Linked DNA regions of Metabacillus sp. KUDC1714. The protein of the gene in region 1 interacts with the protein of each later gene in a pairwise test. Links are inferred from orthologs where the notes say so. Each region holds a gene or a part of one and is shown in the gene's direction. Other genes may lie near its edges.

Region 1 (4,422 bases):
TATTTTAAGTCAGAAAAGAAGTTAATCATATTTTCCTTATTAATCATCTGTATTTATTTAGTACCACTTTTTATTTTTGGGGAAAAAGCTCATATTCGAGTGCATGACAATCTGGATTCTAATATGGCTTGGTACAAAGTTTTGAGTGCTAGTGGACAAATTCATGGACCTAAAAATGCAACTATTCCGCAAGTAATAAATGGTCTACCTAGAAATGCATATGGAACTGAATTTAGTCTTATTGTTTGGTTGTATTCAATATTCCCGACTATGACAGCTTACGCAATTAGTCAAATGATTACACGAATTTTTGCTTTTATAGGAATGTATTTATTACTAAAAGATCACTTTATTAGGAATAAGGATTTTATGGTCTTCAATGTAGGTGTAGCTTTAGCATTTTCCTTAACGCCTTTTTGGCCATCTGGAATGTTGAGCACATTAGGTATGCCGTTAGCACTTTGGGCATTTTTACATATAAGACATCGAAATGGTACTTGGAAGCATTACCTTGTTTTAACTCTACTCCCCTTGTATTCGAGTATTGTACTAGGTTTTTTCTTTTTCTTATTTGCAATGGGGGTATTTTGGGTAGTGGATTTTTTTAGAGGGAAACGAAACGTTCAATTTCTACTAGCCATTATTTATATGACCTTGTTATATCTTGTGGTGGAATATAGATTAATTTACTCCTTTTTATTTGATGAAGAACCTAATAGTAGAGATGAATATTTCCATGCGAGGCTTTCCTTATGGAGAGTTATTCGCTTAACTTTTAAGAACTTTGTGCTAGGACATACACATGTTATGACTGTGCACGGCCTATTTATATTAGCTGTAACTTTGATTGCTTTATATCTGGTTATAGTTAAAAAGTTTTGGAAACAAGAAGGAGCATTTATATTCCTTTTATTACTTAACTTTATTTTGTCAGCGTGGTATGCCTTTTGGTTTTATAAGGGTTGGCTTCCATTAACGAGGAAGTTTCATTTTATGGATACGTTTAATTTTGCTAGGTTTCAATTTTTGAGACCATTAGTTATTTATGTTGGATTTGCATTGGGCTTAAAAATCATATGGGATCATAGTAAAGGATGGAGACAATATGCAATATTCTTTTTAATAGCTCAAATCTTATTATTATTTTGTTTTAATGATGAAATTATTTATCGGAAAAAGCCTTCAGTGTCGGAGTTCTACTCTGAGGATCTCTTCGAAGAGATTGAATCACATATTGGTTTACCCCAAAAAGATTATCGTGTTGCTAGTATTGGAATCCACCCTGCAATTGCTCAATATAACGGATTTTACACGCTTGATACCTATAATAATTTTTACCCATTAACATACAAATATGAGTTTAGAAAGATTATTGAAAAAGAGCTTTCAAAAAATAAAACAATTAGAACCTACTTTGACGAGTGGGGTGGACGTTGTTATATTTTTACAGCTGAATTGGGTAAGCATTATATGTTTAAGAAGAATTCGAAGAAAACGTTAAAGAATCTTGAATTAAATACTGAAGCCTTCAAAAAGATGGGCGGATCATACATTTTTTCAGCTGTTCCTATCGAAAATGCATTAGATAATCAACTCGTTCTCGACAGAACATTTGAATCTGATTTATCAGCTTGGAAGATCTATCTATATAAAGCTTTATAAAAGCCTTGGAGGTTATATAATGGTTGAGCCTATTCTTACGATTGTAGTGCCGTGTTATAACGAGGAAGATGTGTTGTCTGAAACAGTGAATCAGCTAAATGAGGTCTTAAATAATTTGATTGAAGAAAAACTAATTGCTGGTCAAAGTAAAATCTTGTTTGTGGATGATGGAAGCAAAGACAAAACATGGTCCATTATATATAAAGAAAGTTTAAAAAATAATAGAGTACATGGACTAAAGCTTGCAAGGAATGTCGGTCACCAAAATGCTTTATTGGCCGGCCTGGTAGCAGGGAAAACTTCATCTGATTGTGTAGTGTCTATAGATGCAGATTTACAGGATGATGTAAACGTTATTAGAGAGTTTATCTTAAAATTTAAAGAAGGATTTGATATTGTTTACGGTGTACGTGGGAAACGTGATACAGATCATGTACTTAAAAGAACTACAGCAGAAGCATTTTATACGATGATGCAAAAGCTGGACGTTAATCTCATTTATAATCATGCTGATTACCGATTAATGAGTAAGAGAGCAATTGGGGAATTAGAAAAATTTGAGGAAGTAAACTTATTTTTAAGAGGAATTGTACCATTAATTGGTTTTCCTTCTACATCTGTCTATTACGATCGTAAAGAAAGGTTTGCTGGGGAAACAAAGTACCCACTAAAGAAAATGTTATCTTTTGCATTTGAAGGAATTACTTCATTTTCTGTTACTCCCATACGCTTTGTATTGTTAGTGGGTTTTCTCTCCTTTTTTACAAGTTTATTATTTGGATCTTATTTTATTACTCTGAAGTTCATAGGAGAAACGGAGACAGGGTGGACATCTTTAATCACTTCAATTTGGTTAATTGGAGGACTGCAATTAATAGCCATTGGATTAATAGGAGAGTATATCGGTAAAATATACAAGGAATCAAAGCGTAGACCCAAATATATTGTAGACATTGATACGTATAACCTCACTCAACAGCTTACTGAAAGGGATGTATATGTCGATTCAATTGGCCAAAATCGTCGAGAATTACTTTAATAGAACAAACACCTTTATAAGGTTTTTAGTAATTGGGCTTGTAAACACTTGTATTGGGTTTTCTTTGATCCTATTATTGTTAAACGTATTTGGCCTGTCATATTGGTTTTCTACATTTATAGGTAATAGTATTGGAGCTATAATAAGTTATACTCTTAATAAAATTTTCACTTTCAAAAGTAATGTAAGTAATAGAAAGGGAATAATCATATTTATCCTTGTTATTTTTGGGAGCTATATTATTTCATATCAGCTAGGATATAAAATAATTCATGATAGTAACGTTTTCAATCTTGATTTATATAAGGATGAATTTTCAGTATTACTTGCTGCTATTTTATATACTGTTTTAAATTACTTAGGACAAAGGTATTTTACATTTCGACAAGTAGAAGATAGTTGAAAACTTTATAGGAAGTAATGATAAAAAACGTTTGACATAGATTGATATATAGTTTAGAATGAAATTCTGCCATAACAAATCAGATAAAATAATTTCGACTGATTATAAAAACTTATTAAAAATAGTTGACATTACCTATCGAAATTGTTATGATTAATTTCTAGCCTTTCAAAGGGTTGGACAAGCAGTGAATGATCTTTGAAAACTAAACAAAACCAAGCGTGCCAACGTTAATTTTTAATTAACAAAACAACGTACTATATAGTACAAAACTTATGAGCTATATCAAACACTTTATTGGAGAGTTTGATCCTGGCTCAGGACGAACGCTGGCGGCGTGCCTAATACATGCAAGTCGAGCGAATCAATGGGAGCTTGCTCCCTGAGATTAGCGGCGGACGGGTGAGTAACACGTGGGTAACCTGCCTGTAAGATTGGGATAACTCCGGGAAACCGGAGCTAATACCGGATAACATTTTGAACCGCATGGTTCAAAATTGAAAGGTGGCTTTTGCTACCACTTACAGATGGACCCGCGGCGCATTAGCTAGTTGGTGAGGTAACGGCTCACCAAGGCAACGATGCGTAGCCGACCTGAGAGGGTGATCGGCCACACTGGGACTGAGACACGGCCCAGACTCCTACGGGAGGCAGCAGTAGGGAATCTTCCGCAATGGACGAAAGTCTGACGGAGCAACGCCGCGTGAACGATGAAGGCCTTCGGGTCGTAAAGTTCTGTTGTTAGGGAAGAACAAGTACCAGAGTAACTGCTGGTACCTTGACGGTACCTAACCAGAAAGCCACGGCTAACTACGTGCCAGCAGCCGCGGTAATACGTAGGTGGCAAGCGTTGTCCGGAATTATTGGGCGTAAAGCGTACGCAGGCGGTTTCTTAAGTCTGATGTGAAAGCCCACGGCTCAACCGTGGAGGGTCATTGGAAACTGGGGAACTTGAGTACAGAAGAGGAGAGTGGAATTCCACGTGTAGCGGTGAAATGCGTAGAGATGTGGAGGAACACCAGTGGCGAAGGCGACTCTCTGGTCTGTAACTGACGCTGAGGTACGAAAGCGTGGGGAGCGAACAGGATTAGATACCCTGGTAGTCCACGCCGTAAACGATGAGTGCTAAGTGTTAGAGGGTTTCCGCCCTTTAGTGCTGCAGCAAACGCATTAAGCACTCCGCCTGGGGAGTACGGTCGCAAGACTGAAACTCAAAGGAATTGACGGGGGCCCGCACAAGCGGTGGAGCATGTGGTTTAATTCGAAGCAACGCGAAGAACCTTACCAGGTCTTGACATCCCACTGCCCGGTATAGAGA
Region 2 (3,766 bases), 1.8 Mb from region 1 along the record:
AATTTTTCAAAAGATGACGAGGGAAGACATTGTCGTGTTGGCTGGAAGTATTCCTGGAACATTACCTTCATCCATTTATAAAGAGATAATTGCAGTCTGCAAAGAAAAAGAGATTAAAGTTGTGGCTGATGTTTCCGGTGATGCTCTTAAAGAGGTTATTTCTGAAAAGCCGTATCTTATTAAACCTAATCACCATGAGCTTGGAGAACTGTTCAATACAGAAATTCAATCTGTAGAAGAAGCTCTTGTTTATGGAAAGAAACTAGTAAAACAAGGTGTAAAGCATGTGATTGTTTCGCTTGCTGAAAAGGGTGCATTGCTTATCACAGAAAATAATAGCTATGTAGCAAATGTACCTAAAGGTAAGGTATTAAATTCAGTTGGCGCAGGAGATTCGGTTGTTGGCGGATTCATTAGTGCTATTTCAAAAGATTATTCTATAGAAGAAGCGTTCAAAATTGGAGTAGCAGCGGGAAGTGCAACTGCATTTTCAATGGAGCTTTGTACAAAACAAAAGATAGAAGAGTTATTACCTTATATTGAAGTTAATGAGGTAAAGGGGGAAGAAAGATGAGGATTACAGAGCTATTAACAAAAGAAACCATTAAGCTAGAACTTCTGGCAACATCAAAAGGGAATGCTGTTTCAGAGTTAGTTGATGTATTAGATAGAGCTGGTAAGCTTTCAGACAAAGCAGCTTACGAGCGTGCAGTCTTAGATCGTGAACAGCAAAGTACCACTGGGATTGGTGATGGAATTGCAATTCCACATGCCAAGACGAATGCAGTAAAGCATCCAGCAATTGTCTTCGGACGATCAAAAGCAGGTGTTGATTATGAAGCACTTGATGGTCAACCAAGTTATTTGTTTTTTATGATAGCAGCATCAGAAGGTGCTAATAATACACATTTGGAAGCTTTATCTAAACTTTCATCTATTTTGATGAAACAGGAAGTAAGAGAAAAACTATTAACTGCAAATTCGGCAGATGAAGTTTTAGCAGTTATAGATCAATATGATGTACAGGATGAAGCTGAAGAAGTAAAAGGCTCAATAGCGGGCAATATCTTAGCGGTAACTGCATGTCCAACAGGAATTGCTCATACCTATATGGCAGCAGATTCGTTAAAAGAAAAAGCAAAAGAAATGAATGTTTCTATTAAGGTTGAAACTAATGGTTCAGGCGGGGCGAAAAATGTCTTAACTGCTGCTGAAATTGAAGAAGCCACAGCGATCATTGTTGCAGCGGACAAGCAAGTAGAAATGGAACGATTTAAAGGCAAACATGTCATTATTGTTCCAGTTGCAGAGGGAATTAGAAAACCGAAAGAATTAATAGAACGTGCGCTAAAACAAGATGCCACTATTTATCAAGGTAGTGGTGAGGGAAGAAAAGAAGATCAAAATGGAGGAAGAACAGGGTTTTATAAACATTTAATGAATGGTGTTTCAAATATGCTACCCTTTGTTGTAGGTGGTGGGATATTAATTGCGATCTCATTTATGTTTGGTATACATGCATCAGATCCAAATCACGAAACATATAATGCATTTGCTGAGGCTTTAAGCACAATTGGTGGTGGTAATGCTTTTGGACTTATGATTCCAGTATTAGCGGGTTTTATTGCTTTAAGTATTGCTGATCGCCCAGGTCTAGCGCCAGGTATGGTCGGTGGGTTTATGGCAGCGCAAGGTGGAGCAGGGTTCTTAGGTGGTTTGATTGCAGGATTTTTAGCAGGTTATATTGTAGTTCTTCTAAAGAAACTATTATCTGGTATGCCAGCATCATTGGAAGGTATAAAGCCAGTCCTTTTATATCCAGTATTAAGTATTTTTAGTGTTGGAATGATTATGTTCTTTGTTGTAAATAAACCTGTAAGTGCATTAAACGGACTAATTAGTGAATTTTTAGGTGGTTTAGGTACAGGTAATTTAGTTCTTCTTGGTTTGTTACTTGGTGGTATGATGGCAATTGATATGGGCGGTCCTATTAACAAAGCTGCCTTTACATTTGGTATTGCGATGATTGATTCGGGGAATTTTGCACCACACGCTGCTGTTATGGCAGGGGGGATGGTACCTCCATTAGGAATTGCTCTTGCAACAACATTATTCCGTAGTAAATTTACAAAACGTGAGCGTGAAGCAGGTATTACATGCTATATTATGGGGGCATCATTTATCACAGAAGGTGCTATTCCATTTGCAGCAAGTGATCCAGCTCGTGTTATTCCTTCAGTTGTGACAGGCTCAGCTGTTGCTGGTGCATTAGCAATGTTCTTTGGAAATGGTTTACGTGCACCACACGGTGGGGCATTCGTAATTCCATTAGTAGAAGGAAATCCACTTCTTTACTTATTAGCAATTGTAATTGGTGCTGTAATCACTGCAATCATGCTAGGATTACTAAAAAAAACTGTTAGTGAATAACTGAATCGTAACTTTTCAAAGCTGACTAATGACAAAGCATAACGCTTCGTTATAGTCAGCTTTTTTTATGTGAAAATATTTAATGGATTAGAAACTGTGGAAAAGGGTAAAGTTTAATAGAATGAAGAATTAAATCTTATTGACGTGTGTACCTAAATTGAATGAAAGCAAAATATGAAGAAAGGGTTGATATCATGACAAAACCACTATTTACAGCAACAGTATCAGCAGTTGGAGGTAGAGAAGGAAGTGTAAAGTCTTCTGATGGGAACATTAATTTAGATATAGCAATGCCTGGAACTCCTAGAGCAAAAGAATTACCAGAAGCAACTAATCCTGAACAACTTTTTGCAGCTGGCTATTCTGCATGTTTTGATGGGGCATTACAACTTATGGCGAAAAAAGCCAAAGTACAATTTGAATCAGAAGTTACTGCTAATGTTAGTTTGTTGAAAGATGAAGGAGATCAAGGGTATAAATTGGCTGTTTCTTTGCAAGTGAAAGGGACAGGTATTGAAAAGGAAAAGTTGGAAGAGCTAGTCCATAAGGCACACGATTTCTGTCCTTATTCAAAAGCAACAAGAGGAAATATAGATGTTACACTTGAAATAATAGAATAAGAAGAAAGGATAACTCAAAAATCAGACCCTTCAAAAACCATTTTTTAGTCTCTAGTGAAAAATAAAGATATTATATAAAAGTTTATTTTTCGTTGGTTCTGGCAATTTTGAGTTATCCTTATTTTTATGAAGTGAGACCTTAGAGAGATTATTTCTCATTATATTATACAAACTTTGAGTTTTAGGTTTATTAAATTTTCTACCATAATAAATGCTGAGACTAATAATCTATGGTGTTAGGAAAATCGTTAGTAAAAACCAATAATCTAGGAACTAAAAAATACGAAAAGAGCGACAATCCCCGATAATATGTAGACCACTCAGTACGTTGAAAATATACTCTATTATTTTTATTCCTGCTTTCATAAGTTATATTTCCTACTATTCATTCCCTTTTGAAGGTTAATTGCAAAAAGATAAAGGATTTTTTTATTTTTTAGCAAATAATTAGTATTAATAGGTATAATGGAAAAAGAGCAATAAAATAGGAGGCCACATCATGTCGCAAACTGAAACAGAAACGTCAAAATCAAAGATCTGGGAATGGACAAAAGCAATCATTCTTGCAGTAGGTCTTGCAATGATTATTCGTTTCTTTTTATTTGAACCATATCTCGTAGAAGGATCTTCAATGGATCCAACATTAAAGGATGGAGATCGTCTTTTTGTAAATAAGACCCTACAATTTATCGGAGAAATTGAAAAAGGGGATATTG

What was found. Proteins that work in one complex are often made in the same cells at the same time.
Region 2: the proteins of HUW50_RS10900 (region 1) and HUW50_RS18775 interact in binary tests that used the Bacillus subtilis proteins (3 or more experiments, as listed by UniProt). The link is inferred for Metabacillus sp. KUDC1714 from one-to-one orthologs.

What each region holds. Positions count from the first base shown.
Region 1 is NZ_CP055263.1:2,283,182-2,287,603, forward strand. The notes cover bases 802-3,691. They hold HUW50_RS10900 (glycosyltransferase family 2 protein), read left to right. Parts: upstream 802-1,681; coding sequence 1,682-2,701; downstream 2,702-3,691. Other genes in these bases: HUW50_RS10895 (DUF6044 family protein), read left to right, coding at 802-1,662; HUW50_RS10905 (GtrA family protein), read left to right, coding at 2,661-3,104. In the rest of the region: more of HUW50_RS10895, read left to right, coding at 1-801.
Region 2 is NZ_CP055263.1:4,088,364-4,092,129, forward strand. Bases 1-3,000 are described here. They hold HUW50_RS18775 (PTS fructose transporter subunit IIABC), read left to right. Parts: upstream 1-570; coding sequence 571-2,430; downstream 2,431-3,000. Other genes in these bases: pfkB (1-phosphofructokinase), read left to right, coding at 1-574; HUW50_RS18780 (organic hydroperoxide resistance protein), read left to right, coding at 2,625-3,000. Also shown: more of HUW50_RS18780, read left to right, coding at 3,001-3,050; lepB (signal peptidase I), read left to right, coding at 3,550-3,766. UniProt on the Bacillus subtilis protein: The phosphoenolpyruvate-dependent sugar phosphotransferase system (sugar PTS), a major carbohydrate active transport system, catalyzes the phosphorylation of incoming sugar substrates concomitantly with their translocation across the cell membrane.